DNA from 3 places in the Aestuariirhabdus haliotis genome. Region 1 is predicted to be linked to each of the others. Evidence: predicted binding sites of a transcription regulator. Region 1 holds the regulator's gene; each other region holds the start of a gene.

Region 1 (9,690 bases):
ATGAATATCTCGTCACGGGTGTGGCACTTCATTCTGAAACGGAAGAGCCCCTGGTGGTCTACCAGGCTCTTTATGGAGAGCGAGGTTTATGGGTTCGCCCGCTGGATATGTTCACCTCAGAAGTGACCTTGGAAGGCGAGTCTTGCCCTCGTTTTGAGTGGGTAAGGGATTAAACCTTATTAATTACAAAGGGGTAGAACGGCGGTTTCTTCTTGACCCGCTGTTAGTCTGCCCTTATATATGTCGCTGCTTTACTATAACTTTGCTTAATTGTGTCATCAGGTAAGGTGGCATACCACATTCTCCATGAAGTTAGGATTCTATGGGTAAATCACTAGTCATCGTCGAGTCTCCCGCAAAAGCCAAGACAATCAACAAATACCTTGGTCGGGATTTTGTCGTTAAATCCAGCGTCGGGCATATTCGGGATCTGCCCACCAGTGGTGGGGCACGAAAACCCATTGACGCCAAAGCGCGGGCAAAAGCTGCTGCTATTACGCGCAAGATGAGCCCTGAACAAAAAGTGATCCATAAGCAGAAAAAGGCTCGCGAGCAGCTGATTTCAAGGATGGGCGTGGACCCTGAGAATGGGTGGAAGGCGAACTACCAGATTTTGCCTGGCAAAGAAAAAGTAGTAGATGAGCTGCGCCGTCTCGCCAAAGATGCTGACAAAATCTATCTCGCGACTGATTTGGACCGCGAGGGAGAGGCCATTGCCTGGCACTTACGGGAAGCTATTGGTGGCGATGACAGCAAATACCGCCGCGTCGTTTTTAACGAAATTACCAAAAAGGCGATTCAAGAGGCCTTTAAAGAGCCTTCGTCTCTGGACATTAATCGGGTCAATGCCCAGCAGGCACGTCGTTTTCTGGATCGGGTAGTGGGTTATATGGTATCGCCGCTGCTTTGGGCAAAAATTGCCCGTGGCCTTTCCGCCGGTCGTGTGCAGTCTGTAGCGGTCAAATTAGTGGTGGAGCGTGAGCGCGAAATTCGAGCCTTCGTACCCGAAGAGTTTTGGGAAGTGGATGCCGATTGTTCCAGCCCTTCGAAGGATGCGCTCAAACTGGCTGTCACCAAGCATAATGGCAAAGGGTTTCGTCCAACCAGTAAGGAGCAAACCGATCAGGCCCTGGATGAGCTTTCCAGCGCTACTTACCGGATCGCCAAAGTAGAAGAGAAGCCCACTTCCAGCAAACCTAATGCACCCTTTATCACTTCAACCCTGCAACAGGCTGCCAGTACACGCCTGGGTTTCAGTGTAAAGAAAACCATGATGCTGGCCCAGCGACTCTATGAAGCGGGGCATATTACCTATATGCGTACCGATTCTACCAATCTCAGTGAAGAGGCGGTTGCCGCCTGCCGTGACTTTATCGTTGATCAATACGGCAAGGAATACCTGCCTGATGCACCGATCAGCTATAGCAGTAAAGAGGGTGCTCAGGAAGCGCACGAAGCGATACGGCCATCATCGGTATTGACCGATTCCGGCATGCTGTCGGCGATGGAATCCGACGCAGTACGTTTGTACGATCTTATCTGGCGACAATTTGTTGCCTGTCAAACGAACCCTGCCCGTTACCTTAGTACCAGCGTAGTGGTTGAGGCTGGAAGTTTTGAATTGCGCACTAAAGGTCGTGTATTGCTGTTTGATGGTTTTACTCGAATTTTGCCTCCCGGAGGTAAAAAAGCTGAAGATGTCATTTTGCCCAAACTCACGCAGGGTGAAACTTTGTCATTGATCAAGCTTAATCCTGAACAGCATTACACCAAACCGCCCGCTCGTTTTAGTGAGGCTGCATTGGTCAAAGAGCTGGAGAAAAAAGGCATAGGCCGACCCTCTACCTATGCTTCGATTATTTCTACCATTCAGGATCGCGGCTATGTCTCTCTAAAGCAAAAGCGATTTTATGCTGAAAAAATGGGTGATATTGTCACCGACAGGTTAACCGAATCGTTTACAGACCTGCTGGATTACGGCTTTACTGCGCGTATGGAGGAGGAGCTGGATGAGGTGGCCTCCGGCGAATTTGATTGGAAATCGTTACTAAATGATTTTTACAAGCAGTTCAGTGGCCAGCTTGTTGATGCGGAGCAGGCCGAAGCGGGTATGCGCGCCAACTTGCCAACACCAACGGACATAAAGTGCACCGATTGTGGCCGGGACATGCAGATCCGTACGGCGAGTACAGGTGTATTTATGGGCTGTTCGGGTTATGCCTTGCCTCCCAAGGAGCGCTGCAAGAACACGGTAAACCTGATTCCGGGTGAAGAAGCCATTGCTCTTGATGATGATGAGGCCGAGGTCAAGGCCTTACGTGCCAAGCATCGCTGTAAGATATGCGGCACCGCTATGGAAAGTTACTTGATTGATGAGTCTCGTAAGTTGCATGTCTGTGGTAATAACCCGGACTGCTCCGGTTATGAAGTGGAGCAGGGGCAGTTCAAGATAAAGGGCTATGAAGGTCCAGTTCTGGATTGTGATAAATGTGGTGCAGAGATGCAGCTCAAGAGTGGTCGCTTTGGTAAATACTTTGGTTGTACCAATAGCGAATGCAAGAATACTCGCAAGTTGCTGAAAAGCGGAGAGGCGGCTCCACCCAAGATGGACCCGATTCCTATGCCGGAATTGAGCTGTCAGAAGGTTGATGATACCTATATCCTTCGCGACGGTGCGGCCGGGTTGTTTCTTGCTGCCAGCCAGTTTCCCAAAAACCGGGAGACCCGAGCACCCCTGGTTGCCGAGCTTGTGCCTCACCAGGCTGCATTGGACCCTAAATACCATTTCTTGCTGGATGCTCCCAGGAAGGATCCTGACGGCAACCCCTCAATCATCCGTTACAGTCGCAAAACCAAGCAACAGTATGTGATGAGTGAAGTTGATAGTAAGGCCTCCGGTTGGAAGGCAATATTCCAGGACGGTACCTGGGTAGAAGAGGGCAAGCCTCGTAAGAAGAAAGCGTGATCGATTATTCGCACATAACCAACCGTTCCCTGCATCAGGTCTGGTTGTTGCTGGGGGAGTGGGCAGAGAGGGGGGCAGATGCTGCTCTCTCTGATGCCTATGCTGAAGCAGTTCTTAGGGGATTGGATTCTGCGTATGGTGCACTTTGTGCCGAGCTCGCCGGGCAGTGCGGCTACAATGCCAAACTTGAAAACATCGATAAAACTCTTTTTGAACTTCGTCGAGCAGGGCTGTATAGCCCAGAGCTCAATGAGCTTCAGCAGCTCTCGATTGATTCAGGCTCCTGGCTGCATTCAATGCTAAATGCAAGAGTGTCTTATTGCACGGGTGGCTTGACGAGGGCTATTGCAGTTTCTGGCGGGGTCGATGTCGATCAGTGCCGACAATGGCACCGTTTGTTGGGTGAGCTTATCAGACGAATGCGTGAAACTTCTGAAGAGTGTTAAAGCGCTACTGTAGTGGTCAGTTAGGGAAAGTGATAGACTAGCCGGCCCTAACGCGAGAGTAGTACGTCATGCCCGCTTCCTATCTTGAAATTGTCGAGCTTCCTTCCGGTGAGATCGTTCTGCAGCGCTCTGACGAAGAGGAACCTCTTGTCACCATTAACTTCTCTGAAGAAGCCAAGCTTTTTCTGCAAGAGGGTCATGTTGAGGTGGCCAAGGCCATGATCAATGCCGGTATTGCTATGGTTGGCAGCATGGCAGAAGGTGCCTCCGAAGTTGAAGCGCCGCGAACCGTTCACTAATATCTTCTGTAATCTGGCACCTCTCTTTCTATAGAGGTGCCAACTCTCACCAAACGCCTTATGCTACCGCCCGCATTCTAAGTGCGATCCAGGCTTTTCTAGCGTCGAATTACACCAACACTTAGCCCTTCAATTTCGAAGTCGTCTTGGCTCAAGTCCACGTTGATGGGTTCGAACTCTTCGTTTTCAGGGAAAAGAGTGACCTTGTTGCGGCTCTTATGGAACCGTTTTACCGTAACCTCATCACCAACCCTGGCCACAACAACCTGTCCGTTACGAACGCTTTGGGTTTTGTGAACCGCAAGCAGATCGCCATCCAGGATGCCAATATCACGCATGCTCTCGCCTTTAACCCGGAGCAGGTAATCGGCATTGGGATTGAAAAACTCGGATTTAACCGGGCAGTGCTCCTCTATGTGCTCAATCGCCAGTATAGGGCTTCCAGCGGCTACCTGACCCACGATAGGAAGGCCGTCCTCTTCCGATTCAGGAATGCGAATGCCTCTGGATGCACCAGCAATGATCTCTATGGCACCCTTTCTGGCTAATGCTTTTAGGTGTTCCTCGGCGGCATTGGGTGAGCGAAATCCAAGTTGTTTGGCGATATCTGCTCGCGTGGGGGGGAAACCTTTTTCATCGATATAAGATTTAATAAATTCCAGAATTTCTGCTTGCCGTGCTGTTAGTTTTTGCATGAGGTTGCCTGTAAGTATGGTTTTTTATACAGCTACTGGAATTATATACAGTTTTTCTCGGTTGGCAAACGCGGCGTATGAACAGCGTCTTATTTAGTCGCTCCAAGCAGGTGAAATTATTGACTTTATATCTAGGCAAACGTATGTTTGAAACGGTCGTACATTCATCAACTCAACTATTAAGAACAATAAAAGATGGCTCAATCCAAAACCGTAGTTCGCATATTGGATGCAGCAGAGCAACTATTTGCCGAGAAGGGATTTGCCGAAACCTCTCTACGTACCATAACCAGTCAGGCAGGGGTTAATCTTGCCGCTGTTAATTATCACTTTGGTTCCAAAAAGGCGCTTATCCAAGCAGTTTTTTCTCGTTTTCTCGATCCCTTTTGTGAGTTGTTGGATGCCGAACTCGAGCGATTGGAAACACAAAGCAACGGCCAGCCTACCGATATAGAAGCCTGCTTAAAGTTACTGGTTGAGACTGCGCTGCGAGTTGAGTCTCGCTCCGAAAATGATCTCTCTGTTTTTATGCGCTTGCTGGGGCTGGCGTTTTCTCAGTCACAAGGGCACCTTCGTCGTTACATGAGAAGCGCCTATTCTGACGTTTTTGTTCGTTATATGAGCTTGTTGACGGCCTCGGTTCCTGGCCTTACCCCTGCAGATCTCTATTGGCGAGTCAATTTTATGCTGGGAAGTCTGGCTTTTACCATGTCCGGTTTCGATGCCATGCAAGCCATCTCTGCTCGTGATTACAATGACAATCCTTCGGTTGCCAGTATTCTTCATCGAATGGTTCCCTTTCTGGCATCAGGCATGCGTCATTAACCCCTTCTACAGTTCCACTTGGTGCTGTTTTTAAGTAGTCTGAAGCGCTGGACTCGAGGGGATTTTGTTGGCCATCTACATTTCTATTGCTCAGCAGCTGTTACGTCATAAATCAGACTCGATGGTGGACTTTACTGTGCCAATTTCAAGCGCCTCCAACGGCGCTGGTCAGTCCCGTGGCAGTGAGCAAACGCCGCTTGGAAAGCACTATATCCGCGCAAAAATTGGTGACGGGTTACCCCTCAACTCGGTCATGGTTGGTCGTCGGCCCACAGGTGAGATCTATTCGCCCGAATTAGCGCAAGCCTTCCCGAACAGGGATTGGATTCTGACCCGGATCCTATGGCTTTGCGGTACTGAACCCGGCGTAAACCGTCTTGGTGATGTCGACTCGATGGCTCGATATATCTACATACATGGCACACCTGATACAGAACCTATGGGTGTTCCCAAATCCCATGGCTGTATTCGCCTGCGTAATCAGGATCTGGTGATGCTGTATGACCGTGTTAGTGTCGGGGAGTCCGTTATTATTTCCAATTCAACATTGTAAAAGGAGAAAGGGTTGATCTGCCCAGGACCATTAATGCTTGACCTTGAAGGCACAAGCCTGACAGAACAAGAGTCTGAACTATTGCAGCGTCCTGCCTGTGGTGGAGTCATTCTTTTTACTCGTAATTTTTCCAGTCGTGCCCAAATTGTCGAGTTAACAGATTCTATTCGAACGATTCAATCTGATTTGCTGATTGCGGTCGATCATGAAGGCGGACGAGTACAACGTTTTCGGGATGGCTTTACCAGAATCCCTGCCATGGGATGCTTTGAGCAGCATTACCTTCGAAACAAGCCTGCAACGCTGCAGCTGGTAGAGGATGTTGGATGGCTGCTAGCAGCCGAGCTCTTGGCCTGCGGTATCGATTTCAGTTTTACTCCGGTGCTGGATCTGGATTTCAAGCGCAGTGACGTGATTGGTGATCGCGCATTTTCGTCAAATCCTGAGCATGTTGCTGATCTGGCTGGTGCTTTGATTCGAGGGATGCACGGCGCTGGAATGGTCAGCACTGGTAAGCATTTTCCGGGTCATGGCTGGGTGGTCGCTGATTCCCACGTGGCAGTTCCCAGGGATGAACGCGATTTTGAAGCTATATTATCGCAAGACCTGAAGCCGTTTATGGCATTGTGTGAACAGGGCCTCGATGCGGTTATGCCAGCCCATGTAATCTACGAAAAGGTCGATGCTTTGCCGGCGGGTTTTTCACCGTACTGGCTTCAAAATGTATTGCGTACCCAGCTTGAATTTGACGGGGTGATCTTTAGTGATGATCTCTCCATGGAGGGTGCGAGTACAGCTGGTAACTATGCCGAAAGGGCGCGCAGTGCCTTAGCCGCCGGCTGCGACATGGTGTTGGTGTGCAACAATCCTGATGGCGCGAGGGAAGTGCTGGAGTTTCTCGAACGTGACGAGGTTGAGCCGAGTCATCGACTGGCTTCTTTACGGGGTAATCTCAGTTCAAAACGGGACGTTGAGCGCCAGCAACGCGTGATTGCTGAGCTAGACAAATTATAGGGAGATGGGTGAATAATTATGAAGGAGTATTTGCAGGGTTTTGGCTCTCTGGTCAAGGAGTGGGATGTATGGACTTACGAAGTGTTTTTGGTGGTCTCCCTGACCCTGATTGCCCAGTACATAGCTACTCTGGTATTACGCCAACTCAGTAAGCAAACCGAGCGCACCCAGAATCGTTGGGACGATGTCATTATCAAGGCTGCAGAAAAGCCGCTATCGTTCCTTATCTGGGTAATTGGTTTCGGTTGGGCGATTGATATTGCCCATAGCGGGTCGGGCGTTCACCTCTTTGATGCTATCGACTCGGTACGGGATGTGCTGGTTGTCTGGCTGTTGGCCTGGTTTCTGGTGCGCCTGGTGCGTGGGGCAGAGGAGGTGCTGGGCAAGGGGGATATCCGAGGTAAGTCCGTCGATGAAACCTCACTTCAGGCGATCAGCAAGCTGCTAAGGGCTTCGATTATCATCACGGCAAGTCTGGTTGCCTTGCAAACTCTGGGTTACAGCATATCCGGCGTATTGGCCTTTGGCGGTATCGGGGGGATAGCGATTGGTTTTGCTGCCAAAGACTTGTTGGCCAACTTTTTTGGTGGATTGACAATTTATCTGGATCGCCCCTTCAAGGTGGGGGACTGGATCCGCTCGCCTGACAAGCAAATCGAAGGCACCGTTGAGTACATCGGCTGGCGTCAAACTCGCATCCGTACCTTCGACAAGCGTCCGCTGTATGTGCCGAATTCCACCTTCACCAGTATTTCGGTTGAGAACCCATCGCGCATGAGCAATCGACGCATCTATGAAACCATTGGCTTGCGTTACGATGATTCCCAGAAAGTTGAAGCCATTATTCGGTTGGTAAAAAACTTTCTGCAACAGCATCCAGCCATCGATACCAATCAAACTCTAATCGTTAACTTCAATAGCTTCGGCCCATCTTCACTCGATTTCTTCGTCTACTGTTTCACCAAGACCACAAACTGGGTTCAGTACCATGAAATCAAGCAGGAAATATTGCTGGGTATTATGTCTATTATCGATCAAGAAAATGCTGAGATAGCTTTTCCAACACGAACGCTTCACGCTCCGGAAATTGAGGCTTTTGTCTCAGCGAATAATGCCCCTGAGCCGTCAACCCGCACGATCAAGGAAGGGTCTTTATGAGCATCACGGCAATTATTGGAGGGTCGGGGCTTTATGAGCTGGAAGGTCTGAATAACCGATCGGAGATAGTATCGATCGATACTCAATGGGGAGAAGCCTCAGCCACCATCGTATACGGTGAACTCAATGGGGCCGAAGTCATGTTTCTGGCCCGTCACGGTATTCCTCATCGTATTCCTCCGCATAAAGTCAATTATCGTGCAAACTTGCAAGCCTTGAAGGATGCCGGGGCCGATAGAATAATTGCAATTAATGCGGTCGGTGGTATTCACACGGAAATGGGTCCCGAAGTATTGGTCGTGCCGGATCAAATCATTGATTACAGTTGGGGGCGTGAGCATACGTTTTTTGCCGAAAATTTGACTGAGGTGGTACACGTTGATTTCAGTCAACCATACAGCGAGTCTCTGAGGCAGCAGTTGTTGTTGGCTGCCAAACGCCTTCGGCTTGATGTTGTCGAACGGGGTGTTTACGGTTGCACCCAGGGACCACGTCTCGAAAGCGCTGCCGAGGTCGATCGACTCGAACGTGACGGTGTCGATATCATCGGTATGACGGCCATGCCGGAAGCTGCGCTTGCCAGAGAATTAGAGATGGAATACGCCACTCTGGCGTTGGTTGTCAACTGGGCTGCCGGTAGAACCGAGCAACCCATTACCATGGATGATATTCATCAGGTCATCGCTAGTGGGATGTCTCAGGTCACTAGCTTATTGAGCGAAACCCTGAAGGCAGGGTAGCCCTGAAACCTCTATTGGGTCGTTTGCGTTGTTGTCTGGGAGGTATCCTGCTGCTCGGCCGTTTCAGCAGAAAGTTCCTCCTCTAACGCCAAGGGGGGCTCGGTGTGTTCAAAGGGGGTGATTTTGACCAACACCCCAATAACCGGCGAATCGAGGTAATGCAGTTCGTTACTGCGCATTCGCCGACTTTCCTGAAGATCGAAACGTCGCAAGGGTTCGTAGCCGTTCTGTGAGCCAGCATTGGCTGGTGTTAACAGGTTAGCTTCATTGCTGATGTAGTCATCCGGAATCTCGCTGGCCAGATTCTGGAAAGGCTCGTATTCAGTCAGTGAAAGCTGTGTGGTGATGTGCAGATAGCGTTTTAGCGAAAAACGTACCGACCCTGTTAGCACAGGCTGGTCGGCATAGCGTTGGCCCCCTTCGATTCGGATCCATGGAGCTTCTGAGGACTCAACCATCGGTTGCCGCCAAGCCTGATGAAACAATACCTGATAATCTCCCGCTTTTTGCAGTCGGGCCGATTTGTCGGTGAGTTGCAGTGATGGTTCAGCTAGCAATACCCAGGCGGATGCTGCATTTGTACTGCCTGATCGGCCGGTATCCTGAGCGGGTATTTGAGTACTGTAGAAAGCTTGCCCGTCTGCGTGTCTCAGCTGGATGAGCGTCGATTCTTGAACCTCGGTTGCCGTTATTTGTTGCTCAGGGGCAGTGTCGGCTTCGGCTTCATATTGCGCATTGTCATGTTCGCTGACAATTACCGGCTCAACGTCCTCAGCGAAGCTTTGCTGCTCAGTGACACTGTTGTCCAGGTACCGTTCTGTCCATTGTTCATCGCTATTGGGATCCTGGTGCTCGAATACGATCAGTTCAACCTGAAACCAGCGGGCTTCATCGGTTTCTGAGGCCATCGTAGGGGCTATTCCCAGCAGGGTCGTAATGGCGATAGCAGGCAGTGAGCAGAGGATCTTGAGAAAAAATGATTTCATGATGCGGTT
Region 2 (9,470 bases), on a different contig from region 1:
AGACTTAAAACTGCTTAACCTTTCTTTTCTATTACCGATATAAAAGATCAATGCGTTAATTGATCACTTCATTGATTTGCTCAAAACTAAAACCACGGTATTGAAAAAAACGTAAACGCCGGGCTTTTTCAGCAGGATTCTGCGCAGGCTGGCCACCAAATTTACGCTGATTAAGCTCACCCAAGAGCGCATACCAATCCACCGGATTTTCAAACAATGTCTGTTCAAACAGGTGTTCTTCAATACCCTTTTGTTTCAGCTCTGCGCGGATGCGGGAAGGTCCCTGGTAACGGGAAAGACGGCTACGAACGAAGCTATCAACAAAACGCTGATCACTCTGGAGTTTTTGTTCGGCCAACAATTCTATTTCAATTTCAATCAACTCCGGGGGAAAACGACGCTGCAGTTTTTCCCGGAGTTCTTGTTGTGAGTGTTCTCGACGCGCTAGCAGGTTCATGGCTGCACGCCGAATTTCACTCTTTTCACTCATGGTTTTTAAGCCTCAACCTTTTCGGTTTTCTCTGCCGTTTCAACAACCTTTACTGGAGCAATATCGAAATGGATACGAATTTTATCTTCAATCTCCTTGGCCATGGCAGGATTGTCTTGCAGGAACTGAGCAGCATTCGCTTTGCCTTGGCCAATCTTGTCACCGTTGTAGGAGTACCAGGCTCCCGCCTTGTCGACAAGACCCAGCTTGACACCCAAATCGATAACTTCACCCATGTGGTAGATGCCCTTGCCATAAAGAATCTGGAACTCAGCCTGCTTAAAGGGAGGGGATACTTTATTTTTAACCACTTTGACGCGGGTTTCGTTACCAATCACCTCTTCACCCTGTTTTACCGCACCGGTACGGCGAATATCGAGACGCACCGAGGAATAAAACTTGAGCGCGTTACCGCCCGTCGTGGTTTCCGGGTTACCGAACATAACTCCGATTTTCATACGGATCTGGTTGATAAAAATAACCAGGCAATTAGCATTTTTAATGTTACCCGTTATCTTACGCAGCGCCTGAGACATCAAACGAGCCTGCAAGCCAACGTGGTGATCTCCCATTTCACCTTCGATTTCGGCTTTGGGTGTTAGGGCCGCCACCGAATCCACAATAATGACGTCAACAGCATTGGAGCGTACCAGCATGTCGGTAATTTCCAGCGCTTGTTCGCCAGTATCAGGCTGAGATACGTAGAGATCATCGACCTCGACACCAAGCTTGCCAGCATAATCAGGATCCAGAGCGTGCTCTGCATCGACGAAAGCACAGGTAGCGCCGGCTTTCTGGGCTTCGGCAATCACCTGTAGAGTCAGGGTTGTTTTACCAGAAGATTCGGGACCGTATATTTCAACAATGCGCCCCTTGGGTAAACCACCAATACCCAAAGCAATATCCAGCGCCAGGGACCCCGTGGAAATAGCCGGGATCGCTTCCCGCTCCTGATCCCCCATGCGCATAACCGCGCCTTTACCGAATTGACGCTCGATCTGGCCCAGGGCCGCACTCAACGCTTTCTGCTTATTTTGATCCATTACTGGCACCTCTTCGTGTTCGTCCGCATGTGGTCGGGATAAGTTCTGGTTAGGTTCGATGGCTTGTAGAACCCTGAAACAATGATTGCTACTCGAACTGCACTTTACTGTATAGATGAACAGTATTAAAGCACAGTCTTTAGACCTTGCCTAGTCCCGAGCATTTTACCTGTCGCTTTTAGCGACACAGTCGAGCTAATACACCATTTAATGCTGCTACAACCGTTTGCTGCCGCACCGCATGGCGCCCACCGGAAAAACAAAATTTGCGCGCCTGGCCCGACTGCCCTTTGCGCTGCCAGGCAATCCAGACAGTACCAACCGGTTTGTCCTCCGTACCTCCCCCCGGCCCGGCAACCCCACTGACCGAGACGGCAACACTGGCGTTCGATCGATCCAGTGATCCCGACGTCATCTCCAGCACCACGTCCTCACTGACGGCCCCGAAGCGTTCCAACGTCGCACTTTGCACTCCCAGCATGCGCTGTTTAGCCTCATTCGAATAAGTCACAAAACCGGCATCAAACCAGACCGAGCTACCGGCAATCTCGGTAATGGCACAGGCGATCCCACCACCTGTACAAGATTCAGCCGTTGCCAGTACATCCTTACCGGCCTCAAGGGCAACACCAACCTGATGAGCAAGTAATTCTATCTGCTCAGCATTCGACTCAACCTGGGAATCCATATTGTCCTCGCTTGATTGTGCTAACTCGACCATTTCTCACGCCCGCTATTATCACGTAGAATCGGGCTCCCGTTAATTCCTTATTCCAACGTCCAAAAAACAACCGGGAGAGACTTGTCCCTATGGCTGCGGTCAAAGACGCGAAGAGTGCCCATACCCCCATGATGCATTGGTATGTGAATTCCCTGTAGGCCTTGCTATCAATGGGTTTGAGGATATTGGCCAGCAAGGAAACTACACACCAGCCTACACTTGAAATTAATTTCGATTATTTAAAAAAAAATTAAAAAAAAACCAAATAACCCACAAAAAGTGTGAATAAACGGCTGAATAACTGAATTATTCCCAGCACTCACCGCACTCAACACTACTGAGCAAAAAATAACCAGAGAGCCTGCTAGGTATCAGTAGAATTTGCGTGTCGATCTGGGGCTTCTCTATCTTGTTTAGGCTTCCCACTCCAGGCCCAGGTTACAAGATGGGCATTAGGGTGAGCCTCAGCCTTCTTCAGCATATCCAGCTCGTTATCACACCAGACAAAGGCGTCAGGGCCTCTGTTCTTACGCTCCAGGCGCTTCACCCTATTGAAGAGATTGGCGGTAGACATTGCTCACCCTCCAGTTTTTCGATGCGCCGTTGCAGCTCCATCACTTCAGCAATTTTCATCATGTTGGCCGTTGCCGCAATAAGATTGGAACCCACGTCAGCCGGTATCTTTCCCCCACTAACCGCATCCATCACAGACGTGGCGAAGTCTAAAGGCCCAGCCCCTTTCGGCACGTCAAACTCCACTGAAGGCATCACCGCCTTTCTAGGCGGCACCAGGCGCTCCATCAACAGCTTCTGGGCAGCAGTATCACCGCCCATGGCTTGCTCTATCACCTGGGTGATGATCTTTGTCTGTGGGTCTCTCAGGTTGTGGGATTTCGCATATTCCCTTAACGCTTTCCTCAAAAGAGCATCGCTACCAGGGCCGCGCTTCCTAACAGGCTGATTTGTTTTGGAGAATACGTTTTTAGGCATAGAGTCTCGCAGTTAATAGCTCAATATGGTGTGGGAAAAAAACGGCGCTGGCTGTGCCTAATTGGTAGGTCCCCCATCAATCAAACCCAATGATCCAAATATCATCCGCCCCCCCATAAATACGCTCTCCAAACTTCTCCACCTCCCGTTTGTAGTCCGCATCCACTGACATTTTGCGATTACCAAATTCATCTTCAGCAAACTGCATTGTCCTCAGCTTTTCCCGCTCTTCAGGGCTAGGCGTTCGCACTTTGGCTGGCACTATTCCCATTCGCTCCTTTGGCATCACTCACCCTCCAGAGAGGCGGTCAGATAATCAATCATCTGTTTCTTGAGGATTATATACCGCCCCTCTGACCAGACTTTCTTGATAATCGCCTCTGTATCCAGTTGGCCATTTTTGCGCCAGGTATCGAGCAGGGCATACAGATGAATAATGTCCTTCGCCTCCTCCAGTTTGGCCAACACAGCTGACTCTAATGACAGCACCAGCTCGCGCTTCAAGCGGGTGATCTCCTCATTGATTTTGCGAGATTCCGCAATCACCAGGTGCAGATGATCTGCCACCCGTTTGGGGTTTGGGCCTCTTTCAATCGCTTCAAGGCGTTTGATCTCGGTCTGGTTTTCAGACATTTCCAACTGAATATCCTTGTCATCTGGATACAGCTCCAGACGAATAGATAAAGCCTCACGTTGGGCATAGAGATCCCGCAAGTTCACAAGCAGGTCACGCGGGACAGACTGCGTTAGCTCTCTCAGGCGATCATTGAACCGACTCTTCTCAATCCGCTTCTCTTTCAGTTGCCGCGTCAATTCCAGGTAGCGCTCACGAACTTCAGGAGAAATAACGATGCCAAAATCACGCCCCTCCACTTCCTCTGCGGCTTTTTTCGTCAATTCAGGATTATGAATGCTATTAACCGCCATTAGCCTGCCCTCTGCCATTCATCAACACCCAGCCATTTTTCAGACCGCTCAACGAATGCCTGGGCCTCCTGATCAACCGCCTTCTGGTTAATCTCAAGCAAGGCATCATCCTCTGGCCGGTTGGTACGCTCATCAGCCATCCGCATCTTCACCTGCCAGTATCTTGCCCTGCCTTGATGCCAAAGCCGGTATTCATCGTCATCAATAATCGCCTGAAGAGCGTTATATAACGCAGTATTGAACATGGTCATCTCTCCTTGATTCACCAGGTTAGTAATCGGTCTGCCGCACCAGGCGTGGGGGGTGGTTTATCCATTCGGGGCCGTGATGGGCGTGGGGGTTGGCTGAATGCCTTGTTGCGGGTTGTGGCCGCATTAATATGAAAGTGACGGCATTTCACCAGGTAAGACCGCAGCAGAATCGCGGTTTTTTCCGTTCCCTCCTTGTGATGCCGCCTGAAATAGCACTTGAAATCAGCCAGCCCATCTCGCACAGCCTCCCGGTATCCAGGCGGCAGGTCATTATCCTTCAAGGTCTCAAGGGCTTCAGCTTCCAGGGCTTTGGCTTCTTCTCGATTCACGCTGATAGCCTTAGTGAGATACGAGCATCTTCCAGCGTGGCCATGAAAGCCTTATTAAACGCAGGGTCTGATTTGGCCCATTTATAGGGGGAGGCGCGGCAAAGTTTGATAGATCGACAGGCGGCAGAAACATTTCCTTTTTTCGCCATTAAACGATCCAAAAAAATTTGCTTAACAAAATCAGGATGCGGCACACCGTTCATAAAAAAGACCCGTCAATTTCATCTGTTGAATCTGATTTAAGTGTAGCGGTAAAAAGCCGTTTTATCCTTTATTTATAGTGCTTATTGCAATTTAAAGGATTCAAAATATTCAAGGAAAAAACTAGAGTTAATTAGAGTCTAATAGCGTCCATTAAAGCACCAAATAATTAAAAAAATTTTCCAGAAAAAATCATTAAAAATCTGGCAGATCATCATTAAACGGCTGCTGATTTTGGGACTGGGGGGGGTGGTTTGGGTGTTGTTCGACGCTTTCGACCAGGTTTAGAGGTTCGAGCAGATACCACGCTTTCAACCAGTATTTGAAGCTCCTGAACCGTTTCCTCGTTTCTATTGATATAGGCGTTTACCTGAAGCTGTCCCTGTATCGACACCAAATCCCCTTTTTGATGCTCCAGCAACTCCCCGGCGACGCGCTCAAAGCCTACAAAACTGAACCACTGGCTGGCCTCCCCCGAATCGCTGGCCCTGCATGGCAGATTCGCAACCATGGAACCCACCGCCATTAATTTGTCTGCGCGGGTAATGATCTCCCGAATCTCCCCCCCGATCCTTCCATACACTGCAATTTGTGTTGCCATTTCATGCTCCCGATTGTTGCGTTCTTGCTTCCTGCTTCTTCCCCCTTCCCTGTCAATTTAAACAGGGCAGGCGGGATGAGAGTGTTTTTTTAAATCCTGCCCTGCTTTGTGATGATCGTTTTTATTCAGCGGAGTGCGTGATTCTCCTTTTTTTTGTCGGGACACTATCGGGACACTATCGGGACACATCCCCTACAAAATAGGGTTCTGTAAGGCAAAAACAAAAGACAAAGCTACACTTCGCCCGATCTCCAGCAAATAAAACGGAAAAACCTATGCGACCTCTACCACTTTGCCTGAAAGCCCCGTGGTTACTGGGCTGTAGGGTGGTAGAGGTCTTAAAAAAACGCCAAAACACCTCTACCACCTCTACCACCTTGCCTGAAAGCCCCGTGATTACTGGGCTATAGAGGAAAAAACGCCCTCCATAATCACCTTCCCCGCCTGCCATGTTTTTAGACCTATACCACGCCACAAGCCAGTAATAGCAAGGGGTTTGCAAAATTGGCAGAGGTTTTTTGGGGAAGTGGTAGAGGTCGCGGCAAAATGGGTTAGGTTCAGGTGTTATTTGGCCTGATTTGGTCTTTTTTTGCTCAATTGATTGTTTTTTGATCGCTGCACACACCTATGAAAATATAATAAAAAAAGGCAGGCGGGAAAGGAGTTGCTGTGGTTTAGGTTGGTACAGGTTGGTACAGGTATGGTAGAGGTTTTAAAAAACCTCACCCACCCTGAAAGCCTTGTATAGCAAGGCCTCCAGAAAATTTGGTAGAGGTGGTATAGGTTTTATCAAAAAAAAATAAAAAACCTAAGCCACCTCTGTTAAAACATAAGCTCATCAGCTTCAGCCTGATATTTTTCCGCGAAGTTATTCCTTAATACTTCAGGTTCAGGTAGTTGATAAATAACTCCCTCCCCGCGACCATGCCTACCTTGAGAGACTACGCCCAGACTCTTCATCATTTTCCCGACCTGAGATCGCGCAGCGGCAAGTGAGATTGGTTTATAGCGGCTTTGGCTGTTTACCCATTCCATGTAACGCTCAACCAAATTTTTGCTAAGCAACCGCTTAGAATTTACCGCTGAGCCAGCGACAGTGAATGGGTGCTCTTTTGCTATCTCGTTATAGAAAAATGACTGCAATGGATCGGATGTCATACTTTGCAGTTTTTGGTCGATCGCGGCTTTTGTGGCAGGGGCAAAGAAAGGATTGAAGGCACTTATGTCCCGGTTTAAGAAGTAGTGCAGAAGCGCTTTCTCCCCTCCATTGTCCAGCCACTGGTTGTACTGAGTGAAAAAGCCTTCCCCTAATACTTTTTGCACGTCGAAAACCAGGTAACGCCTGCCAGTGCCAGAAAGGTGAACGGCATGATCTTCATTACCGGCAAATACCATGCGGCTGTAATTCCTTATCGGGAACGCATCTACCCCTTTCCTCTCCAATGTCATATAGGGTTCAGTGATCACGGCTTTCAGGGCGTTGGCAGCGCTCTTTTCAGACAGGTCAACTTCATCTGAAAAGACCAGCAGTTTAGCTTCCAAAATCGCATTAAACCGGGCAGAGGCTTGAGCCTGCCCATTTAATTGCGCGGCATAGGAGCCAAGAATCTTGAGTAAAGGACGGAAAAGGGAGCCTTTACCAACGCCCTCAATCTCTGATTTGAGCAGAATGGCAACGGTGGGCTTTTCCTCTGGCTTTTGAAATAGATGGGCCAACCAGTTGAGCAGATACACTTTCGCATCAGGTTCGCCATCACATATCGCCTCAACCAGCTCAAGAAAGGGCGATATATCCCCCTCTTCTGGCTGAACTGAATAACCTGTAAAAAGATTCAGCATCCCTTTGGGGCACTGGCTTTTGTTGGGGAAAAAGCCTATTCCATTCTTATAGAACCGCCTTCCCCTCCACTTCATCCAGGCTTGGGATAAAGTCATTATTCTTCCGTTGAAATTAATGTCTGGTTCAGTTGCCAAAATCATCTCAAAAGCCTCTTTCTTAATAAAAACAAACTCCTTGCAATCTGGGAGCATTACCGAAGGTGAAAGCCTTCCGAATGCAGACTTTCCACCTGATATAACCAGGCTGAACTTGTGGTTGATTTGCTCCAGGCGCGCCAGATTCTCGGGTGAGATTTTGTTGCCATAGGCATCCAGTTCACCCTTTGTGGATTTATCCGGGGAAGGTATAACGGCAGGCGGGGCAGAAGGTGCCGATTCATCAAAAACAGTAGGTATAGTAGGTATAGAGAGACTTTGCGGTTCCACAACCAACTCCCCATCACTTGCTTCAATACCCAGCGTGCTTAACGTCTCAGATATAGTCTCAGGCATAACCGCCTCCCACTCTCTGCAATTGCTCGTTGGCGTCTTTCATGCCCTCGGGGGGCACATAAAATTGAATCTTCATATCAGGCCTTTCCATTTCCAAACGCTCAGCCAGTGCTTGTGCAGAGGCTTTACCGGCTTGGTCGTTATCTTGATGAATCAGCACCTCTTTAATGCATTGAGGTACTGCTATTTGCGTCCATACCGAACCGCCACCCGCAACAACAGCCCAGCCATTGCCGATAAATAGCGATAAGCTCAGGGCGTCCTCGATGCCCTCAGCGATGATTAATTTCCTGCGCACCAGGTCGACATAAGGCTTGAACGGCCAGACCAGCCAAAGCCCTGCCCCTGCTATCTCCCCGCCTGCCGCTTTCATACTGAATTTGGCTTTCTTGCCACCGTCCCCAATAAGCACCTGCCCTTGAGCATCCAGAATGATTCGGTGATAGCCCTTCACGGCCATTGCTTCATCGGCATGGCGATACAAGGCAAGGATTGCGGCTTGCTTCTGGCCTTCAGCTGGCAGAAAACTTAAATCGGGAATACCAGAGAGCCCTGAAAAAGAAATACCACGCGACTCCAGATAGCGCTGACCAGGCGAGCCCTTGATGGGGATCGCTCTCTGCTTCCAGTCTGCGGCCCTGATTTCCCGCTCTGTGTCGCTCAGAGCCTTGGCCTTCTTGCTAGAACCTAGAGCCATGGGTTTGGGCGTTGGCCGTGATTCAACCGGCATTCCCAGCCAGTCGATCGCCAGTCTGACGACCTCAATGAAGCCCTTTCCCGTGGCATCCTGAAGCAACTGGACAGCATCACCATGCTTTTCACAGCCTCGGCAATACCAGGTAAGGTTGTTTTTTCTCGCATCGTAGATAAATCGGTCATTCCCGCCGCAGACTGGGCAGGGGCCTTGATGCTTAAATGGAGGGAGCGTCAGAAATACGGATAAAAAATGGTAGCCAGATTCACCTTCGAGGCCTTTTTTGGCCTCATTAATTTCTCGGGCTGATAATTTCTGTCGTTTATTTGCTAAAATCATGTTGTCGAGACCTGCTGCTCACCATTTAAAATGGCCAGCGATTGGTTTTTGATCTTGTTGAAAGCCCCGTAGTGTCTGCCAACACCATGATCGGGGCTTTTTTATGCCTGTTAATTATTCGGCTTAATAATTAATGGCCAAAACTCTGAAAAATTTGCGGGGAGGTTCCCAACTAGGTTGGTCAGCAAGGTACCCCCCCCTCGAACTTTTCAGGCAACCGCACCAGGCTCTGCGATCACTCGGTTTCTTTCACGGAATCTGGCCAATTCGTCATGCGGGATACGAATCGTTCTGCCTGAGCGATACATCACCAGATCGCCCCGCTTCCCCATTCTCCGCACAGTTTTCTCACTTGTATTAATGATTTGACTGAACTCCTTTACGGTCAGATCGGGCTTTAATTCATCCATAACATTCTCCAGTGTGATTGGCTTACCACTACTTGCCGTTAAGGCCTTATATTTAAATAAAGACTATGGATCGCGGCTTGTAATCGTGGGTTTCTTGTCAGCTCACAAGGTTTTTGCGATAGAGGGGTATTAGGATTCATCAG
Region 3 (9,690 bases), on a different contig from region 1:
TCATTACTCGCTTGCTCATAAAACATTCCACATAGTGACTGAATATGATGGATATGGTTTGCCACGCACGCGATCAAAACAACAACTATTGATTTGATGAATAGGATGGCAACAAGATGCAGCTACTGCTCAAGCGGAATAAATCAGAGGTGCCTTAGGTAAATGATGCGGGAAAGAAGAGCGGGGACAACGAGTGGCAGAGAAAGGGAGATATCTCTGCGCCTGAATGAAGAGTCATCATTCAGCAAATTGAGTAATTGCGAAATGATTGCTCAAAAAAAAGTAAGGCGGAACCAGAAACCCTATGAGAACCTGACAACCCATAGGATTTCCAATTCCGCCTTATTCGGTCAGACCAGTGACGGTTTTACGGGTGCTTGTCCATATCCTTGCGCAGGAAATAATATAGCCCAACAAAAAAACTGAGCATCAGACCCACGGTCAACAGACCGGCAAGCACTACCTCATCTAAAAACATAAGTGTCACTCCCTGTAATCTCTGTTAGTGAACAGGCTATCACCTGATTTGGGCCACAGTTTTGACGCTGATCAATTTCCACGCATTGAGCCCAAGTTCAGTATAGGCCACCCGCAAAAGCCTGCTGGGCAGTGGTAGGTGCGCTTTCTTCCCTACAGATGCTTGCCCGGATAAACATAGCGAAACGTCAGATTGATTCGAGGCCCCACATCACGGCGAGTTTTTGCAATCTGGTGGCGCCAGTGGTGTTGCGTCTCACCCGACATCACTAACAGGGAACCATGGCTCAGGTCCAACGACAGCCTTTGCTGGCTATCCTTGGTATGACGCAGGTGAAAACGGCGCGTTGCTCCCAAACTCAGTGAAGCAATGCAGGGGTTACGGCCTAATTCCGGCTCATCATCGGCGTGCCAGCCAACGCTGTCGTTGCCGTCACGATAGAGATTCATCAAAACGGAATTAAATCGCTCTTTTAAAACCGCTTGCAGTACATCCAGCAATTCAAGGTGCACCGACAACCAGGGTTGTGGCTCCAGCCATAAGCCGGAGTAACGATAGCCTTGCTCCCCGTACCAGGCCTGCAAACGAGGGATAGGCACTCGCCGTCCGCCCATGATCAGCTCATCGTGCTTCCAGTCAGTGCCGTTGCTGAATTTCTGCATCAACCGATCAGCAGTGTCACCCTCAAAAAATGACGGATACCAGTGTAGCTCACCATTTTGTAGAGGAATTCGGGTCATGTGGAGATTGGGTTGCAAGCCCTTCGGGTCATCCATGCTAGCTGGATTATGGTCTTGCAACAGATCCAGTATCTCTTTTTGGTCACTCATAACCATCTCCATTAAACCCAAGCACATACCATCATTTTGCAGATAACCTCAGCATTCAATATTAACACTGGACAGGGTAACTGTATTTTTATACAGTACTCAAAAATGATAACCCAACTGTGACGGCTAAACGAGGTATACGATGGCAGTTATCCCAATGTGGCAATGTGATAGGGACGGAAGTATGTTCGCCGATAAAAAATCCGCAGAAGAACACGACAAAATGCTGGAACTGGCCGCGAATCTGACTTCGTTGCTGGAAACTCAGTTTGATCAGATCGACGAGTCCCTGGCCGAGGAAATTGGCCTGTTGATCGCCCGCAACAAAGAGACTCTTGCCAAGGCCCTAAAGGGGCGCCCCGAGCTGATTCTGGAAATCGGCAAAGAGCCTGAAGCCGAGTAAAAACAGCACCATTAGTACCCTTTTGCAGCACCACTCCGATCCCCCCTTCCCCCAGGGGTGGTGCTGCCCCCCTCTCCCTTCCAGTTTTAGCTACAATTTCCCTTGTTATTCCTTTTCTTTCCATTACCATAGCGCCTTTTTTTACGGAGGGTGTTGGCCAAATGATCGATTTCGTTCCCGGGCAAAGGTGGATCAGCGAGGCGGAAAATGACCTTGGGCTGGGCACCATACTCACCCTGGATCACCGACTGATCACAGTGTTGTATCCTTCTTGCGGGGAAACACGCACCTACGCACGACACAATCACCCGCTTCATCGCATCGAGTTCTCGGAAGGCGACAAGATCAAAAGTCATGAAGGCTGGTTCTTGCAGATTGCCGAAGTCATTCACAAGGACGGTCTGGTAACCTATACCGGACTGGATGATGAGGGCCAGACGCGCGAACTGCCCGAATCCTGCCTCGACAACTTTATTCAGTTCAATAAACCCCGAGAACGTTTGCTGGCTGGCCAAGTCGACCAGCTCAATCAGTTTGCTCTGCGATTTCGCACCCTGAATCATTACAACCGCACGCTAAGGTCCCCGCTGCTGGGTTTATGTGGGGCTCGTACCACACTGATTCCGCATCAGTTGCATATCGCCCGGGAAGTCGCTACCCGGCATGCCCCTCGGGTGTTGCTGGCCGACGAAGTTGGCCTCGGAAAAACCATCGAAGCCGGCATGATTCTTTACCATCAACTGTTGACCGGTGAAGCGAAGCGAGTACTGATTCTGGTGCCCGAAACCCTCCAGCATCAATGGCTGGTCGAAATGTTGCGCCGCTTTAACCTTCATTTCAGCCTGTTTGACCGCGCTCGCTGCGAAGAACTGAGCGAAGAAAATCCCTTCGAAAGCGAGCAATTGGTCCTCTGTTCCATTCAGTTAGCCGCCCAGCCCGGTCCTCTGCAACAACAGCTAGTCGATGCCGGCTGGGATATGCTGGTAGTTGATGAAGCGCACCATTTGCAATGGCAGGAAGCTGCCCCAAGCGATGAATATCAACTGGTTGAACAGCTCGCATCTGGCACGCCCTCAGTATTACTGCTAACCGCCACTCCGGAACAGTTAGGCAAAGAAAGTCATTTTGCTCGTCTGCGCTTACTGGACGCCGACCGATACCCAAGCCTTGCTCAATTTCTGGAAGAAGAAGCCCAGTATCAGCCTGTTGCCGAAGCCGTGCAGGAATTGCTGGGTGATGCCCCCCTGTCACCCCGAACGCAGGAAGCACTCAGCCAACTGCTGAACGATGCCGATAATCAGCCGCGCATCGAAAAAGCCAGCGGTGCTGAACCCTGCAGCCCCCGACAGCAAGCACGTGATCATCTCATTCGCCAATTGCTGGATCGTCATGGCACCAGCCGCGTACTCTTTCGCAATACCCGCGCGGCGATCCAGGGCTTCCCTGGACGCGTTGTCCAGGACTATCCTCTGGAATTACCTGAACTTTACAGCATTGCCCAACAGCAACGTTCCCAGCTGGCCGAACACCTTTATCCGGAACGGGCTTATCAGCAAGCATTCAGCGAACAGGACAGCGACGCCTGGTGGCGCTTTGATCCCAGGGTCGACTGGTTGATGGTACTGCTCAAGCACTTGAAGAAAAAAGTGCTGGTGATCTGCTCGCAAGCCGAAACCGCGCTCGAACTCGATGAAGCATTGCGTGTGCGCTCTGGTATTCCCTCGGCCGTGTTTCATGATGGCATGAGCATAATGGAGCGAGACCGGGCCGCCGCCTATTTCGCCGAAGAAGATTATGGCGCTCAGGTTCTGATCTGTTCGGAAATCGGCAGCGAAGGTCGTAACTTCCAGTTTGCTCACCATCTGGTGTTGTTCGATCTTCCCGACAACCCGGATCTGTTGGAACAACGCATCGGCCGACTGGATCGCATAGGCCAGAGTGAAACCATTCGCTTGCACGTGCCCGTCTTTACCAACTCGGCCCAGCACAGTCTCTACCGTTGGTACCATGAGGGGCTCAACGCCTTTGTTGATACCTGCCCAACCGGTAGCACCCTATTCAGCCGTTATGCCGATCAACTGCACGCCCTGCTGATTTGTGGCACCTCGCCCGACAGCACCGAGCTGGACAGTCTTGTAGAGCAAAGCAAATGCCAGCGAGAGGCCCTGCAACAGGAGATGCAACAGGGCCGCGATCGCTTGCTGGAACTGAATTCTCGCGGGCTTGAACCTACCCAACCCTTGATCGAAAGTATTGAATCGGCGGCGGAAGTTGAAGCGCTAAAACGCTACCTTAACCTGATGCTTGATTGCTATGGACTGGAGAGCGAGGAGCATTCTCCTCAAGCCGTTATCGTTCGCCCTTCCGACCAATCCCTGTTGCACGACTTCCCGGGTCTGCCCCGTGACGGTGCCACCATGACCTGGAACCGAGAGCTGGCGTTATCCCGAGAGGATATGCAGTTTCTCAGCTGGGAGCACCCGATGGTGCTTGAAGGCATGGAAATGATTCTGGCAAGCGAGCTTGGCAACACAGCAGTAGGCCTTATCAATAACCGGGGCATCAAAGCCGGCACCATGTTAGTCGAAGCCGTCTATGTAATTGCCAGCCCCGGCGGGGAACGCAACCAGTTAAAGCGCTATTTGCCCCCCACGGCCGTTCGCACACTGATAGACCCCAAAGGCAATGATCTGGCCACCAAAGTCGCCTTCGATACCCTCGACACCCAGTTACAACCGCTGAAGAAAGCCACCGCCCGACAGCTGATCAATGCCCAACGTGAGCCTTTACAAGTCGCACTCAAAGGTGCCGATAACGCCGCCAGAACACAGGTGGATGGCATCATCGATCAGGCTTGTGAGCAATTCCGCCAGGAAATTGCCGACGAACTGCAAAGGCTGATTGCCCTGAAAGCGGTAAACCCCAACATTCGGGACTCCGAGCTAAGCCACCTGACGGCCCTGGCTAGAGAAGGCGAAGCCAAACTGAGGCAGTCACAACTCCAACTCGACTCGGTGCGCATCATTTTTGCCAGTTAGGCTGATCCCCACGGCTCCCCCCCATCAATAAATAGTCACCTCCCGAGGAACCCTCTGGAGGTGACAGAGTCTTATCAGCATCACCCGCTGGAGCTTATCCATAATGAAATCATCGTTAGCACTTTCCCTGCTTGCACTGCTCAGTCTCACTGGCTGTAACGCACTGAACACCCAGCCAGCTACAGAGTCTCACATCGAAGGTCAATGGAGCCTTCAACAGTTCTACCTGCAAGGCTCATTAGTCGAACTGGGAGAACGCACTCGACTTCAGATCATGGCCGAAGATGAACACAGCGGTCGGCTTTCTGGCAACGCTGGCTGTAACGGTTTCTTCGGCGCTTACCGCGTCGACAACGGCAAATTCAGCACCGGTCCGATAGGCGCAACCATGATGGCATGCCCCGATGACCTGATGACTCAGGAACAACAATTTCTAAAAGCCCTCGAACAACTGACCTCTTTCAGTTACGACGGCCAGACTCTGAAACTCCAAGACGAATCGGGTCAGGTGAAAATACTGATGGCTCCCGAATAACCCTCACGCTCAATACAGTCGCGGCTCGCCCTCGGGCCGCGTTTTAAATCGGCGATGCAGCCACATATACTGTTCGGGCTGTTTGCGAATTTCCTGCTCGATCAGCTCATTAACCCGCTTCGCATCGGCAAATTCATCGTCGCCTGGGAAATCATCCAGCGGTGGTAAAATACTTAACCGGTAACCACGACCATCAGGTAACCGCGTTTGTATGCAAGGCAGTACCCGCGCATTGCCAAGACGAGCAAAGCGAGAAGTGGCGGTCACGGTTGCCGCTGTGACACCGAAAAACGGCACAAACAGACTTTGCTTACGCCCATAATCCTGATCCGGTGCGTACCATATTCGGTGCTTCTTTCGCAGGGATCTAATCATGGTACGCACATCTTCCCTTTCTATGGTTTCACCATCCAGGCTATGCCGCTGGCGCCCACGTTGCTGTACCCAGTCAAATAGCGGGTTTTTGTGCCGGCGATACATACAATCGATATCCGCGATATGCCCCAGATAACCGGCACCAATTTCCAGGGTGGAAAAATGCAAGCACAGCATTAACGCCCCCTGGCCTTCGACCGCTTTCAGGTTTTCCTCCCCTTCAAGCTCGAACAGTCGATAGACTCGCCATTTTGGCCACCACCAGGAAATACCCACTTCCAGCACACTGATGCCCATTGACTCGAAGTTTTTGCGCAGTAACGCGGCCCGCTCCTGCGGGTCCAATTCAGGAAAACACAGTTCAAGGTTTCGCTCAGCGATCGCTCGCCGCCCCTTGCCGAAACGCATAACCATGCGCCCTACCCATCTACCAATAGGGAGCAATACGGGATAAGGCAGCTGAACGACCAACCAGGCGAGTCCCAATCCACACCACAACAACCAGAAGCGCGGTGTAAAAAACGACCACCGAAAACGAGGAGGTTCAAATGCCATAAGTTGATTGACCTGGAAATACTATAAATGAAGAAGTGAACTCAATTTTCTCACGCAATTGTACAGCGGACAAACAATCTACCGCACAACAATTATATTTTCCCAGCTTCTCGAACCCCGTCCTTGCCTGCTTTATAACAACTGGTATATAAACTCCTCTCCATCAGGACAACCATCAGGTAGTAGGACTGTCCATGAACAATACAGCTTCACCAACAACCGCAACGAGCAGCCTGCAATTCAAGGCAGGGCTTGTACCGATCATGACACTTGAACTGCATGAGGATGATCTGCAAACCCTTGCAGCCGAAATAGCTGACAAGGCACATCAATCACCCGCCATGTTTGACAACACTCCGGTTATTCTCGCTCTCGACAAAGTGCCATCTAGTCAAATCGACATTGCCGAGCTGGTCACCCTTTGTGACCAACATGGTCTGCGCCCCATAGCCGTCCGTGGCGCTACCACCGAGAAAGAACCGCAAATAAAAGCGCTAGGGCTGTCAATCTTCACCCAACCCGTGATTAAAAGCGGAACAGCCGTTAGCCAAACTTCGGCATCGGAGAAAGCAGCTAATCCCCAAAAAGCATCCTCGGCTCGAATTGTTTCGACACCGGTCCGTTCTGGCCAACAAATTCTGGCACCGGATGGCGACCTGATCGTTACCGCGCCGGTTAGTGCCGGGGCTGAACTACTTGCCCGAGGCAACATCCACGTGTACGGGGCTTTGCGTGGCAGAGCCCTGGCGGGCATTCAGGGCGATGAACATGCCACTGTGTTTTGTCACAGTCTTGAGGCGGAACTGGTCTCGATTGCCGGCCATTATCGCAGCGGCGAACCCGGCGACAAGCAATGGAAACAGCCCGCTCGAATCAGTTTATGCGAGCAGAAAATCTGTATCGATCCACTTTTTTAACCAAGATAATCAAGGAACACCTGTGGCAAAAATTATTGTCGTCACCTCCGGTAAGGGAGGCGTAGGAAAAACCACCACCAGCGCCGCGTTCGCAGCAGGACTGGCCGCAAAGGGCCACAAAACCGTGGTCATAGACTTTGATGTCGGCTTGAGGAACCTCGACCTGATCATGGGATGCGAGCGCCGGGTCGTTTACGACCTGGTCAACGTGATCAACAATGAGGCGAACCTCAACCAGGCCCTGATCAAAGACAAGCGCTTGGAAAATCTGTTTATCCTTCCTGCCTCGCAAACTCGTGACAAGGACGCCCTCACTCACGAAGGCATCGAAAAGGTATTGAACGAGCTGCAAGAAGAGTTCGAATACATTGTCTGCGATTCACCGGCAGGCATCGAAAAAGGCGCTCAACTGGCACTCTACTTTGCCGACGAGGCCATTATTGTTACCAACCCTGAAGTATCATCGGTGCGTGACTCCGATCGCATCATAGGTATTTTGCACAGCAAATCCCGCCGCGCCGAACAGAAGCTTGACCCCGTCAAGGAGCAGCTATTGCTAACTCGATACGATCCCGAACGGGTCGAGCGCGGTGAAATGCTCAGCGTAGTGGATGTGGAAGAGATTCTGTCTATTCCATTGCTGGGCGTTATCCCCGAATCCCAGGCGGTGCTCAAAGCATCCAACCAGGGTGTTCCCGTGAGTTTCGACGAGCAAAGCGATGCCGGGCAAGCGTACCTCGATGCCGTTGAGCGCTTTCAGGGCAATAACGTTCCTCATCGCTTTCTGGAAGTGGAAAAGCGCGGATTGCTCAAGCGTATGTTTGGAGGCTAACGATGAGTTTGTTCAAAATTTTCCGCAGCAAGGATCAGCAGAGTGCCAATATCGCCAAGGAGCGTCTGCAGATTATCGTGGCCCACGAGCGCGCAGCTCGCAACACACCGGATTATCTGCCGGCCATGCAGAAGGATATTCTGGAGGTGATCAAGCGCTACATCGATATTGATACCGACCAGGTCAACGTTAGTCTTGATAAGGCCAACGACTGCTCGATTCTGGAGCTGAACGTCACCCTGCCCGAATAAGGTTAGTAAATTCGGTTTCATAGGCCGGCTTTAATGCTGGCCACATCAGGTGATTCAGGTTAGGTGCCGGCGGCAAAGCCCCTTGTTGCCGGCTCTCGATCAACCTTGCAATATGATCTGCCATCATGACCACCTCGTTGCTGGCATCCTGTTCATCACTGCCGTAACGAAACGCCTGATCAAATAACTCCCGATAGGCAAGCCTGTCTGGTACCACGGGTATTGCACCGGCAGCCACGGCTTCCAGCACAGAAAGCCCCTGAAAATCATGCAGTGCGGTAGAAAGCACCCCATCCACCGAGGCTAAAATCGACTGGTAATCGTGGATCGAGTCAACATAACCGCAATGGCCCAGGCGATCTCCGAGCAACGCTTTAAGCTGATCAATTTCCACCGGCACCTGACGAAAACGCTGCCCTAATAACTCCACACGAAAAGGCAGATCACGTCGTAGCAGCTCTTTAAGCAGCAACACAAAGCGCTCCGGCGCCTTGTCATATTCCCAACGATGATTCCAGAGCAGCGTAAAGATGCGCTGGTTGCCCAAACGCCCAGTCTGTTCTTGCCTCTTTTCACCATCAGCAGGCTGACCGGGGACAGATTCTTTGAGTGGCACCGGCAAAACCGAAGAACGCGCTTCCAATAGAGCACGGACGTCGGGAGGAACATGATCGGGTAAGCGCGACAAGAGCTGCTCAACACCATCGAGAAAAGTATTGCGATTGAAATGACTGTTAAACAACAGGCGGTCAGCGGCCAAGCCGGTATAGAGGTTCAACATCTGTAACTCAACCGCCGAATGCCGGCGCTGGTTACTGAGCGGGTATGCAAATTGATTTTCGTGAAAATAAACCAGAGTAGGTATTGTACCCAGCTTGGGCACCAGACCTCGCAGAGTTGACAGATCCGTCATCGAGGTGGCTATCAACAGATCGTAGTCCGCCTCCAACAGCGTACGATGACCGACGCCCCAACTCAAACTATTGCCCCGGATTCGCCAGTTAAAGTGTCGTGCTGGCAACACCAGTTGGGTCCATTGCCAGGACGGAAATTGAGATATCAGGCCTTCTCGCCAATAGCGATGACTCATCGCATCATAAGCGGACAACAGAAGTACGCGCACCCATCACCTCTCGGCAAAAGGTTTATTTTACGTAAGGACCTCTCGGCTGGCCACCCGCAGGAACCTGACCACGAATCGCCCCGGTTCCCGGCTCAATGACCTGACCCAGGGAATCGACCGGGCCCAACATTCTGCCACCCGGATCGATCGCCTGCCCCAAACCATCCGTCCGTCCCTTGATAGCCCCCGCCGTGCCGGTGACGGTCGAGGAATGTTTAAGAGGGGCTACGGGCTGAGGTTTCACCGTCGGTCTGGCGGGAGGCTGCTTGTTTATCGGACGAGGCTCCAGAACAGGAGAGGGATTAACCACCTCCCCTGATAGCTGATCATCGGGGCGAGGAAAACGAAAATCC

Evidence for each region. Region 1 encodes LexA, which represses DNA repair genes until DNA is damaged. Its sites were predicted from a motif close to TACTGTNTANNTANACAGTA; they were not measured.
Region 2: recA (recombinase RecA) is a predicted target of LexA. The motif match lies at 1,639-1,658, and genes of this name have one in related genera.
Region 3: MIB40_RS16800 (YebG family protein) is a predicted target of LexA. The motif match lies at 1,387-1,406, and genes of this name have one in related genera.

What each region holds. Positions count from the first base shown of each region.
Region 1 is NZ_JAKSDZ010000003.1:106,103-115,792, forward strand. It holds gene MIB40_RS03730 (DUF1653 domain-containing protein) at 1-173, shown strand, start outside; gene topA (type I DNA topoisomerase) at 323-2,965, shown strand; gene MIB40_RS03740 (DUF6586 family protein) at 2,962-3,411, shown strand; gene MIB40_RS03745 (hypothetical protein) at 3,480-3,710, shown strand; gene lexA (transcriptional repressor LexA) at 3,809-4,405, opposite strand; gene MIB40_RS03755 (TetR/AcrR family transcriptional regulator) at 4,601-5,230, shown strand; gene MIB40_RS03760 (L,D-transpeptidase family protein) at 5,295-5,783, shown strand; gene nagZ (beta-N-acetylhexosaminidase) at 5,817-6,797, shown strand; gene MIB40_RS03770 (mechanosensitive ion channel family protein) at 6,816-7,955, shown strand; gene MIB40_RS03775 (S-methyl-5'-thioinosine phosphorylase) at 7,952-8,695, shown strand; gene MIB40_RS03780 (CsiV family protein) at 8,707-9,681, opposite strand; gene mfd (transcription-repair coupling factor) at 9,678-9,690, opposite strand, start outside.
Region 2 is NZ_JAKSDZ010000020.1:929-10,398, forward strand. It holds partial or broken gene MIB40_RS12100 (DMT family transporter) at 1-8, shown strand, start outside; gene MIB40_RS12105 (regulatory protein RecX) at 56-490, opposite strand; gene recA (recombinase RecA) at 496-1,533, opposite strand; gene MIB40_RS12115 (CinA family protein) at 1,712-2,254, opposite strand; gene MIB40_RS12120 (hypothetical protein) at 2,798-3,175, opposite strand; gene MIB40_RS12125 (hypothetical protein) at 3,321-3,530, opposite strand; gene MIB40_RS12130 (hypothetical protein) at 3,530-4,171, opposite strand; gene MIB40_RS12135 (hypothetical protein) at 4,171-4,422, opposite strand; gene MIB40_RS12140 (hypothetical protein) at 4,434-4,751, opposite strand; gene MIB40_RS12145 (hypothetical protein) at 4,748-4,954, opposite strand; gene MIB40_RS12150 (single-stranded DNA-binding protein) at 5,170-5,553, opposite strand; gene MIB40_RS12155 (DUF5906 domain-containing protein) at 6,376-7,884, opposite strand; gene MIB40_RS12160 (toprim domain-containing protein) at 7,877-8,917, opposite strand; gene MIB40_RS12165 (helix-turn-helix domain-containing protein) at 9,127-9,327, opposite strand; gene MIB40_RS12170 (hypothetical protein) at 9,457-9,470, opposite strand, start outside.
Region 3 is NZ_JAKSDZ010000047.1:1,658-11,347, reverse strand. It holds gene MIB40_RS16810 (SDR family oxidoreductase) at 1-19, opposite strand, end outside; gene ccoM (cytochrome c oxidase subunit CcoM) at 368-478, opposite strand; gene MIB40_RS16805 (alpha-ketoglutarate-dependent dioxygenase AlkB family protein) at 631-1,308, opposite strand; gene MIB40_RS16800 (YebG family protein) at 1,451-1,711, shown strand; gene rapA (RNA polymerase-associated protein RapA) at 1,873-4,749, shown strand; gene MIB40_RS16790 (META domain-containing protein) at 4,853-5,284, shown strand; gene lpxL (LpxL/LpxP family Kdo(2)-lipid IV(A) lauroyl/palmitoleoyl acyltransferase) at 5,294-6,214, opposite strand; gene minC (septum site-determining protein MinC) at 6,409-7,131, shown strand; gene minD (septum site-determining protein MinD) at 7,154-7,963, shown strand; gene minE (cell division topological specificity factor MinE) at 7,966-8,214, shown strand; gene MIB40_RS16765 (tRNA-queuosine alpha-mannosyltransferase domain-containing protein) at 8,198-9,337, opposite strand; gene MIB40_RS16760 (hypothetical protein) at 9,360-9,690, opposite strand, start outside.